Regions from separate parts of the Halalkalibacter lacteus genome, predicted to be linked through region 1. Evidence: a T-box and tRNA genes for the amino acid it is inferred to sense, from the RefSeq annotation. Region 1 holds a T-box; the other holds one or more tRNA genes.
What was found. The T-box of region 1 lies ahead of alaS (alanine--tRNA ligase). A T-box ahead of a tRNA ligase gene usually reads a tRNA of that ligase, here a tRNA-Ala.
Positions count from the first base shown of each region.

Region 2: it encodes a tRNA-Ala, which carries the amino acid that the T-box ahead of alaS (alanine--tRNA ligase) is inferred to sense. The anticodon was not compared.

Region 1 is NZ_JAWRVL010000003.1:5,856-10,291, forward strand. It holds gene SAZ04_RS02690 (PRC-barrel domain-containing protein) at 1-176, shown strand, start outside; gene SAZ04_RS02695 (hypothetical protein) at 192-380, shown strand; gene SAZ04_RS02700 (AI-2E family transporter) at 658-1,722, shown strand; T-box leader at 1,778-1,986, shown strand; gene alaS (alanine--tRNA ligase) at 2,095-4,436, shown strand, end outside.
Region 2 is NZ_JAWRVL010000016.1:4,214-8,649, reverse strand. It holds gene SAZ04_RS12780 (glucose-6-phosphate isomerase) at 1-289, shown strand, start outside; gene SAZ04_RS12775 (YugN-like family protein) at 443-865, shown strand; gene SAZ04_RS12770 (potassium channel family protein) at 849-1,895, opposite strand; gene SAZ04_RS12765 (hypothetical protein) at 1,972-2,130, shown strand; tRNA gene SAZ04_RS12760 (tRNA-Ala) at 2,184-2,259, shown strand; gene SAZ04_RS12755 (YczE/YyaS/YitT family protein) at 2,709-3,350, shown strand; gene SAZ04_RS12750 (hypothetical protein) at 3,623-3,763, opposite strand; gene SAZ04_RS12745 (lytic transglycosylase domain-containing protein) at 4,201-4,436, opposite strand, start outside.

The DNA.
Region 1 (4,436 bases):
CAGAAGGAGAAAAATTAGGGCTGTTAGAGGACGTATACTTTTTGGAAGAAGTGGGCACGATTGTAGGGTATGAAGTGACGGAAGGATTGGTAGCAGACTTAGTAGAGGGACGAAGAGTTGTCAAAAGCAATTCTAAATTAACAATTGCTGCAGGTCGTGCCATCCTAACGGAATAGAAGGGAGCCTTTATCATGCGTTGTCCAAATTGCCAGAGCAAAGATATCGGAAAGATCGGAACGAACCAATACTATTGCTGGAATTGTTTTGTTGAAATGAGTTTGTTGAAAGGAAGACTGTCCATGCATCAAGTTGAAGAAGATGGTTCACTTAGCTCATTGGATGATTTGTTTGAGGATGAGGACCTTCAAATTGGGATGTGAATTTGAATTAATGGTGCGATACTGAATAAGACAAGCTGACCTATAAGAAATTGCTTCTACTTATTCCAGTAGTGATCATAGTATGAAACGAATAATTTTCCACAAGAAAGTCTTCATGAAAACGAAGAGAGTGACTGTCATTCTAACGATAAGTTAGGTGAAATGGTCTCTCTCTTTTTTTTGTAGAGAAACTACAGAAAGAATTTGTAATTGGAGCTTCATCAATTTGTATGGATATGAAACTAAAGTACACAATAAAGATTGGGAGGTGTGTAATATGGAAAAAGTGCTACAGCAAAAGTGGTTAAGTAGACTAATCTTTACCTTACTTACGTTACTTATTATCTTTATGGTTGTTCAACTAGCCCCATTGCTATCTCCTATTAGGGCTGTATTTAGAGCATTGGTTTTACCTGTAGGGATTGCTGTCCTTTTAACCTATTTGCTCCATCCTTTAGTTGAAAAAATGCATGAGTCTGGATTATCACGGCCATTCGCCGTTCTTTTGATCTTTTTGTTGATCGTATTTATTTTTGGATTTCTTTTAACAATTGGACTACCTGCATTTATTAAACAAATACAGCATGCATTTGAAACCATTCCAGCTCAAATTAACGAAATCGAGAAAGAAACAGCACGAATCGAGCGCTATATAGATACTCTCCCGGCACCGTTACAAACACAATCAAAAGAGTGGAGAGTCCAGCTTGAACAAATGGGTGGAAGTGTATTTGATCAAGTGGAAGCCGCAGCTCTGTTTCTTATTAAATCGCTCTTTTCATTGATTGTGATCCCCTTTCTAGTTTTCTTCTTGTTAAAAGATCACGAGCTCATTAGAAGGTTGTCCTGGTATGTGACTCCGCGGAAATGGAGAAAACCATTAAAATGCTATATAAAAGATGTTGACCATACTTTTGGAAGCTATATTAGAGGGCAATTGCTTGTTTCCTTGTCTGTCTTTATTATTTCGACAATTGGTTTATGGCTGCTTGGAGTCCCTTATCCAATCTTACTCGGATTATTTATGGGAGCAATGGATTTAATTCCTTATTTCGGTCCATTTATCGGTGCCGTGCCAGCAGTTGTGGTTGCCTTTTTGCAATCATGGCAATTAGGGGTTACGACGATCATACTTATTTTTGTGATTCAACAAATTGAAGGAAATATTCTTTCTCCTGTGATTGTTGGGAAAACGCTCCACCTACATCCTGCTCTCATTATTCTAGCTTTACTAGTCGGAGTGGAAGTGGGAGGGTTTATAGGAATGCTAATTGCTGTTCCGGTCTTAGCTATAGGCAAAGTAACGCTCGTGCATCTTCGTTTGCATTTTATGAAAGATTGACATTTGAATCATGGATTTCTATAATATATGTGTGTTCAAAAGATGATCAAGCAGTTTAAAAGCGTTGAAGGAACGAGTATGAAGCAGTCCGTTTAAAGAGAGGTGTACCCTTTGGTTGAGAGGTATACTAAGCGAAGGGTTTCAGAAGGCTACTCCCGAGTGCAGATAATCTCTGACGTTAAGCCGCGTTAAGGCTTTTAAGTGATAGGCATCGTTATTGTCTATAATTAGGGTGGTACCGCGTGATAAACTCTCGTCCCTTGTAGGGGATTTGAGGGTTTTTTTATTTGGCTTAGTGGTTGCTAAATAGGGAAAAAAATGCCTTGTTCACAACCTCAGTAACAAATTTTACATAATAAGGAGAGACGAAAAATGAAAAAATTGACATCTTCGCAAGTTCGACAAATGTATTTAGATTTTTTTAAAGAAAAAGGACATGACATTGAACCGAGTGCATCTTTAGTACCGCATGAAGACCCAACCCTCCTCTGGATTAATAGTGGGGTTGCAACATTAAAGAAATATTTTGACGGCCGTGTTATTCCAGAAAACCCACGTATCACGAATGCGCAAAAATCGATTCGAACAAATGATATTGAAAATGTGGGAAAGACAGCACGCCATCATACGTTTTTTGAAATGCTTGGGAACTTTTCCATTGGTGATTATTTTAAAGAAGAAGCAATTGAATGGGCTTGGGAGTTTTTAACGAGTGAGAAATGGGTTGGATTTGATCCAGAAAAGTTATCGGTAACTGTTCATCCTGAAGACGATGAAGCATATGCCTACTGGCAAAAAAAAATCGGAGTTCCAGAAGAACGTATTATTCGTTTAGAAGGAAACTTTTGGGATATAGGAGAAGGCCCGAGTGGACCGAATACAGAAATCTTCTATGACCGCGGCCCTAGTTATGGAAATGATGAAAAAGATCCAGAACTTTATCCAGGTGGTGAAAATGAACGGTACTTAGAGGTGTGGAATCTCGTCTTTTCTCAATTTAATCATAATCCAGATGGTAGCTATACACCGCTGCCAAAGAAGAATATTGATACAGGTATGGGTCTCGAACGAATGGTATCAGTTATCCAAGATACTCCAACGAATTTTGAAACGGACTTATTTATGCCAATTATTAAAGCAACAGAAGAAATTTCTGGTGTGAAATATGGGGAAAAGCAAGAAACTGATGTAGCGTTTAAAGTAATTGCCGATCATGTACGAACAGTAACGTTTGCTGTTACTGACGGAGCTCTACCTTCGAATGAAGGGCGTGGGTACGTTCTGAGAAGGTTATTACGTCGCGCTGTTCGCTATGCAAAATTAATCAATATTCACCGTCCATTTATGTATGAATTAGTTCCGGTTGTTGGCGAGATTATGGTTGATTTCTATCCAGAAGTAAAAGCGAAAACCGAATTTGTACAAAAAGTTATGAAAAATGAAGAAGAGCGTTTCCACGAAACATTACATGAAGGGTTATCGATTCTTGAAAAAATCCTTGCTGATGCAGAGGTATCAGGGAAAAAGATAATCGATGGTGCTGATGTATTCCGTTTGTATGACACATACGGATTTCCAGTCGATTTAACGGAAGAATATGTTCAAGAAAAGGGCTTAGATATTGATCGCACGGGCTTTGAACGTGAAATGGAAGGGCAGCGCGAGCGAGCTCGTTCTGCACGTCAAGAATCAGGTTCCATGCAAGTGCAAGATGAAGTACTTGGTCAAATTACAGCAAAAAGTACGTTTGTTGGATACGATCGTCTAACAACCGATGCGAAAGTGGAAGTGCTTATTTTTGATAAAGGGCTTACGGATATCGTTCAAGCAGGTAATACAGCACAGGTAATCTTTAATGAAACGCCATTTTACGCTGAAAGTGGTGGTCAAGTTGCTGACACAGGGTCGATTCGTGGAGAGAATCTAGTAGCAGATGTTACGGCTGTTAGTAAAGCACCTAATGGACAGCACCTCCATACAATTGTTGTAAAAGAGGGAATGCTTGAAAAAGGAGAAACCGTTACTTGTGTTGTAGAAGAGACTGAACGAATTTCGATTGTGAAAAACCATACGGCAACGCATCTATTGCATCAAGCATTAAAAGATGTTCTTGGAGCTCATGTGAATCAGGCTGGTTCACTTGTTTCAGAAGAACGCTTGCGCTTTGATTTTTCACATTTTGGTCAAGTTACGGCTGAAGAGATGATGAAAGTGGAAGAGATAGTAAATGAACAGATTTGGAATGCCCTTCAAGTAGAAATTTCGGTAAAAAAGCTTGTTGAAGCAAAAGAAATGGGCGCAATGGCTCTTTTCGGTGAAAAATACGGTGAGACTGTCCGAGTTGTAAAAGTAGGCGATTATAGTTTAGAGTTATGTGGCGGCTGTCATGTGCGTAACACAGCTGAAATTGGTTTATTTAAACTCGTATCTGAGTCGGGTATTGGTGCAGGTGTACGCCGAATTGAAGCAGTGACAGGCAAGGCGGCTTATGAACATATGAATGATCAAATTCAATTGCTAAAAGATGTGGCTACAAATTTAAAAGTCAAGCGTGTACAAGATGTACCGACTAGAATCGAAGCCACTCAACAACAAATTCGTGAATTACAACGAGAAAATGAATCATTAACTGCAAAGTTGGGTAATATGGAAGCTGGGAATCTTGTTAATGAAGCTGTAAAAGTGAACGGAGTAACAGTTTTATCAAAAAAAGT
Region 2 (4,436 bases), on a different contig from region 1:
AGGGGAAACAATGGATTTTGTAAACAAAAAAGCATTCCAAGGAACGATGTTAGCTCATACTGACGGTGGCGTTCCGAATTTAATTGTCAATGTTCCAGAGTTAAATGAGTATTACTTCGGGTATCTTGTGTATTTCTTTGAGAAGGCAGTTGGAATAAGCGGCTACTTACTTGGAGTCAACCCGTTTGATCAAGAAGGTGTTGAAGCATACAAGAAAAATATGTTTGCTCTTCTTGGAAAGCCAGGATTCGAAAAAGAAAAAGCGGAGCTTGAAGCTCGCTTAAAATAAGTTGAAAGCTGTTGAGGCGATGTGCTCAACAGCTTTTTTCTAGCAGAAAAAGGGCCATGTTTACTTGAGTCTCTACTTGCTTTTTGTACATAAAAACAATTATGAGCGGTCACACTACGTTTAGATAAGAACGCCTGTGAAAGGATGAGGTTGATGATCGCTTTTCAATCAGCAGTAGAAGGAAAGGAAATCAAGCTTAAAGAGCTAGAGGATAAATTAAAGCCGCTTGGATACGATATCGGCGGCGGCTGGGAATATGACCATGGTTATTTCGATTACAAAATCGATGAGGATAACGGTTATACCTTTTTGCGTTTGCCATTTCAAGCTATCGATGGGGAACTTGACAAGCGGGGTGTTACCGTTAAACTTGGGAAACCATTTTTACTTAATCATAAGTATCAAGAAGGACTAGATGATAATCCTGATGTGTTTAACGGATTGTTCAGGATGGCATATAATAGCTCCTTTAATCAGTTTCAAGAGCCGGTTGATAAAGATGCAGAAGTGAATCAGAAATATATGCCGACAGCCAGAAGTCTTATTGAAGAGATGGAGCTTACGTTGCTTTATTAGGCTTAATCGTAATAAGTTCGTCCTTTGGTTCTAGAAATAGGGAAGCGTGTGGATGCAGGATGATTTGCTCGCTTCTTTTTAACCCTATTAAAAGGAATCCTTTCTGATAATAAACTGTAACGATTGATAAAAATGGTTGCCCAATCTGTTCGTCTTTAACAGGAGACAAGACAATTAAATTCTTACGATCATAATCAAGTAATTCGTTCACGACATCACTTGTCTCATGGTGAAGCAAGTTTGATGTTAAGACAGCACCAGTTAAAGAAGTAGACTCCACGCATTTATCTGCTCCAGCACGCCTTGCATTTTCTAACTGTTCTTTTGTAAGAATTTCAACAGTTGTATAAATATCTGGGTTCTGTCCCTTCACGGCGAGTGTTGTTAAGATAGATCTAGCATCCGCTGTAAATTCACTACCTTGGTGTTTAGCTGTAATGAGTACCGAGGATGCGAGCGCTATATTAGCTTGCTTTAAAATCGCATCTTCACTGCTGTTGCCTTTTACGAAATGAATGTTCTTGTAATTCTTTGGAACTTCAGATAACGTTTCATCAATTAGTACAATCTTTAGGTGGGGCTTTGCTTTTTGGATATTTTCAACCGCATGACGACTTTTCTCATTCCACCCAATGATAATAAGGTGTCCTTCCCCAATAAACGAGATCGTGCCTTCTTTTGTTGATTGGTTAATGGATACAGCTGCGCCAGCAAACGAAGTAACAAGAAGCGTCATAAATCCTACTCCAACAAATATCAACACAATCGCAAGTACTCTTGCAATGGTCGATTCCGGTACAAAATCACCGTACCCAACTGTTGATACGGTAATAAATGCCCACCAGATCCCATCAAACCACGTTGTGAATTTATCTGGTTCTAACGAGTGGACGCATGCTCCCGCAATAATGCCTGAGCTAATAACAGCTAAAAGTAGTTTTACTAAAAGTGGGACATGACCTAGTAACGTACGAATGAATAACCATTGTTGCATGCAATACACCTCTTCTATTACGGTCAATAGGTACATTATTGCCAATCTCTTGCCGGATCAATCATATGTTTGCTATGATTAAGATGATTAAAAACGGACAGGGGTTACAAATATGTCGACGATTATTTTTGCTTTTTCCATCTTTTGTGGCTGGCTCATTTTTGATATTGTCAAGCACCGAAAAGTCACACTGGAGATTGTTCTAAGCTCCTTTATTGTTGCGGTTGTGGCAGGGGTGTTATGGTGGTTGTTAGATTTGTTTTTTTTATAAATTAAAGCTTGTCACTTTCGAAAGAAACTTCTATAATAGAGAAGGAAACATAAGGGGCATTAGCTCAGCTGGGAGAGCGCCACGCTGGCAGCGTGGAGGTCAGCGGTTCGATCCCGCTATGCTCCACCAATTATTAGTAAGGTAACAATTTCGAGTAATTGTGGAGAAACCGACATCAAGTGTGTTCGTAAAGTACATACATTTTTACATAACGACGCAGTTTCTCGTATTAACGAGAAACCGTGTCGTTTTTTTATTTAAACTATTTTATTTATTAATACATTTTCTCAAATTTTCAAGTACTCAAAAGAAAATCAAGATGTAGCTTTCTCTAAAAGAGCTGTTTTCATGGTACGTTTGGTTATATTACTTTCTCCGTTAAAATTGAAAGGCGATATATACAAGAATACATACGGCAATGATTAAAAAGATTAACCGCATCATAAGCAATCTTATTATCTAGTAGGAGTCAGCCGTTTTTTAAAATTTAGGAAATTTAGGGAATTCCCCTAAATTGATACGGTTGCTCGCTGCTTCTGCTATACTATTTACATTAGTAGGAAATGAAGGTGTAGTAAGTGGGGAAAAGAATAGCAATCTATATAATCGGATTAATGATCACTTCTTTTGGAATAGCATTAATTATTTCTTCAGGAGTAGGTGCGGGACCTTGGGATACGGTTGCTGTTGGTCTAAATATGCATTTAGGATTAACGATCGGATTATGGTCGATCATTGCGCAAGGTCTTGTTGTTTTTGTTACGTGGGCAATTGAGCGAGAAAGAATTCAATATGAAGCCGTTGTAGCGATTATCATTCGAAGTGTTTTTTTGGATGTTTGGATCTATGGTGTTTTGCGAAACGTTGATTTTGGAGCATTTTTGGGCATGTCGTGGTTGGCATTATCGTTAGGAATTCTTTGTGTAGGTGTCGGAATCGGTATTTACATAGAATCAAGGTTACCAAGAACACCGCTTGACGGGCTAATGATTGCTTTGCACAATCGATTCGGTTGGAGTTTAAATATTTCTAGGGTGTCGATTGAATGCAGTGGAGCGATTATTGGATTTTTATTAGGTGGTCCAGTCGGAGTAGGGACCGTTCTGATCGCTGCTACTTTAGGAAGAGTTGTTCAATTCTCAAACCTTAAGTTTAAAAAAGTATTGACAACTCATCACGAACGTCAACAAATTCGTGTTCAGCAACTTAAAGAGATGTAATGTGACTAATCCGTAAAAAACAAAAAAGGTGATTTCACCTGTTCTGGTTTCTAGATCAGAACGCTGGTGAGTCACCTTTTTTACTTTTTTACGTTGAACTGGCAATCTTTTGAGCTAAATTCAAATGGTGAAGTCCACTGAGATAGATCAAAGGAAAACAAAGATAAAAGGAATAGGATTTCTTAGAAAAAAGTATTAGAGGATAAAAACTAACTATGTATGTGACAGTGTGAATAAAACAGGGAAGAGGCGGGAAGGTAATATATGCACAACTATGTCTTCGTTATTTTTAATTTCATAAATGACTTCTCTACTGCTTCTTTTAATAGGTTGATTTCTTCTTGACGTAATACGCGTTTTAATTTTTTTTCAAAACGTGAAACAAGTTGTTCCAAAGCTTGTGTTTGTGACATGTTATTCCCTCGCTTTACAAATAAGTATGTAAAAATACGTGATTATTACCATTACTATACATCTTGATGGGGATAATTGTAAACTGTAATGTGTTTTATATTTAAACGTATTCAAAAAAAGAAGGTTGTTTATCACTGGGAAGAACGCCCATTTTGAACAATTCTTTATATGAATCTAGTATATCAATCCATATAACTGGTCAAACTGGGCTACTACAAACAGGGACCAATTATTTGGAGGTATGATCACATGAGCGATACAATCAAAATGTTTATTAGTGCAACGGTATGCATTTGTTTTATCATTGGAGTACTCATTTACAATGTTGTTGCATTTTGATTTGATCATGACTACGTTGATTTGTACATAAAGTAAGAAATTGTTTTAAAGGCATCACTTTCGTAGAGGTGTTTTCTTATTAAGTTTGATGTAGTACTTATTCATAGCATTCAATTGACATGATTTCTACTTCAAAGTACTCGTTATAAAGATTGTAATAGGAGGAAACATTATCTACGTATTTTTGACTATGGTTATAGGCAATTAATGCTCCTTCTATATCATTATCTGATGCTCCGTGATCTGCTAGGTAATTTGCAGCTGTATGGGTGGCATCGATCATATTAAATGGATCTGCTTTTCCATTACCTGAAGCATCTATTCCATATCCGC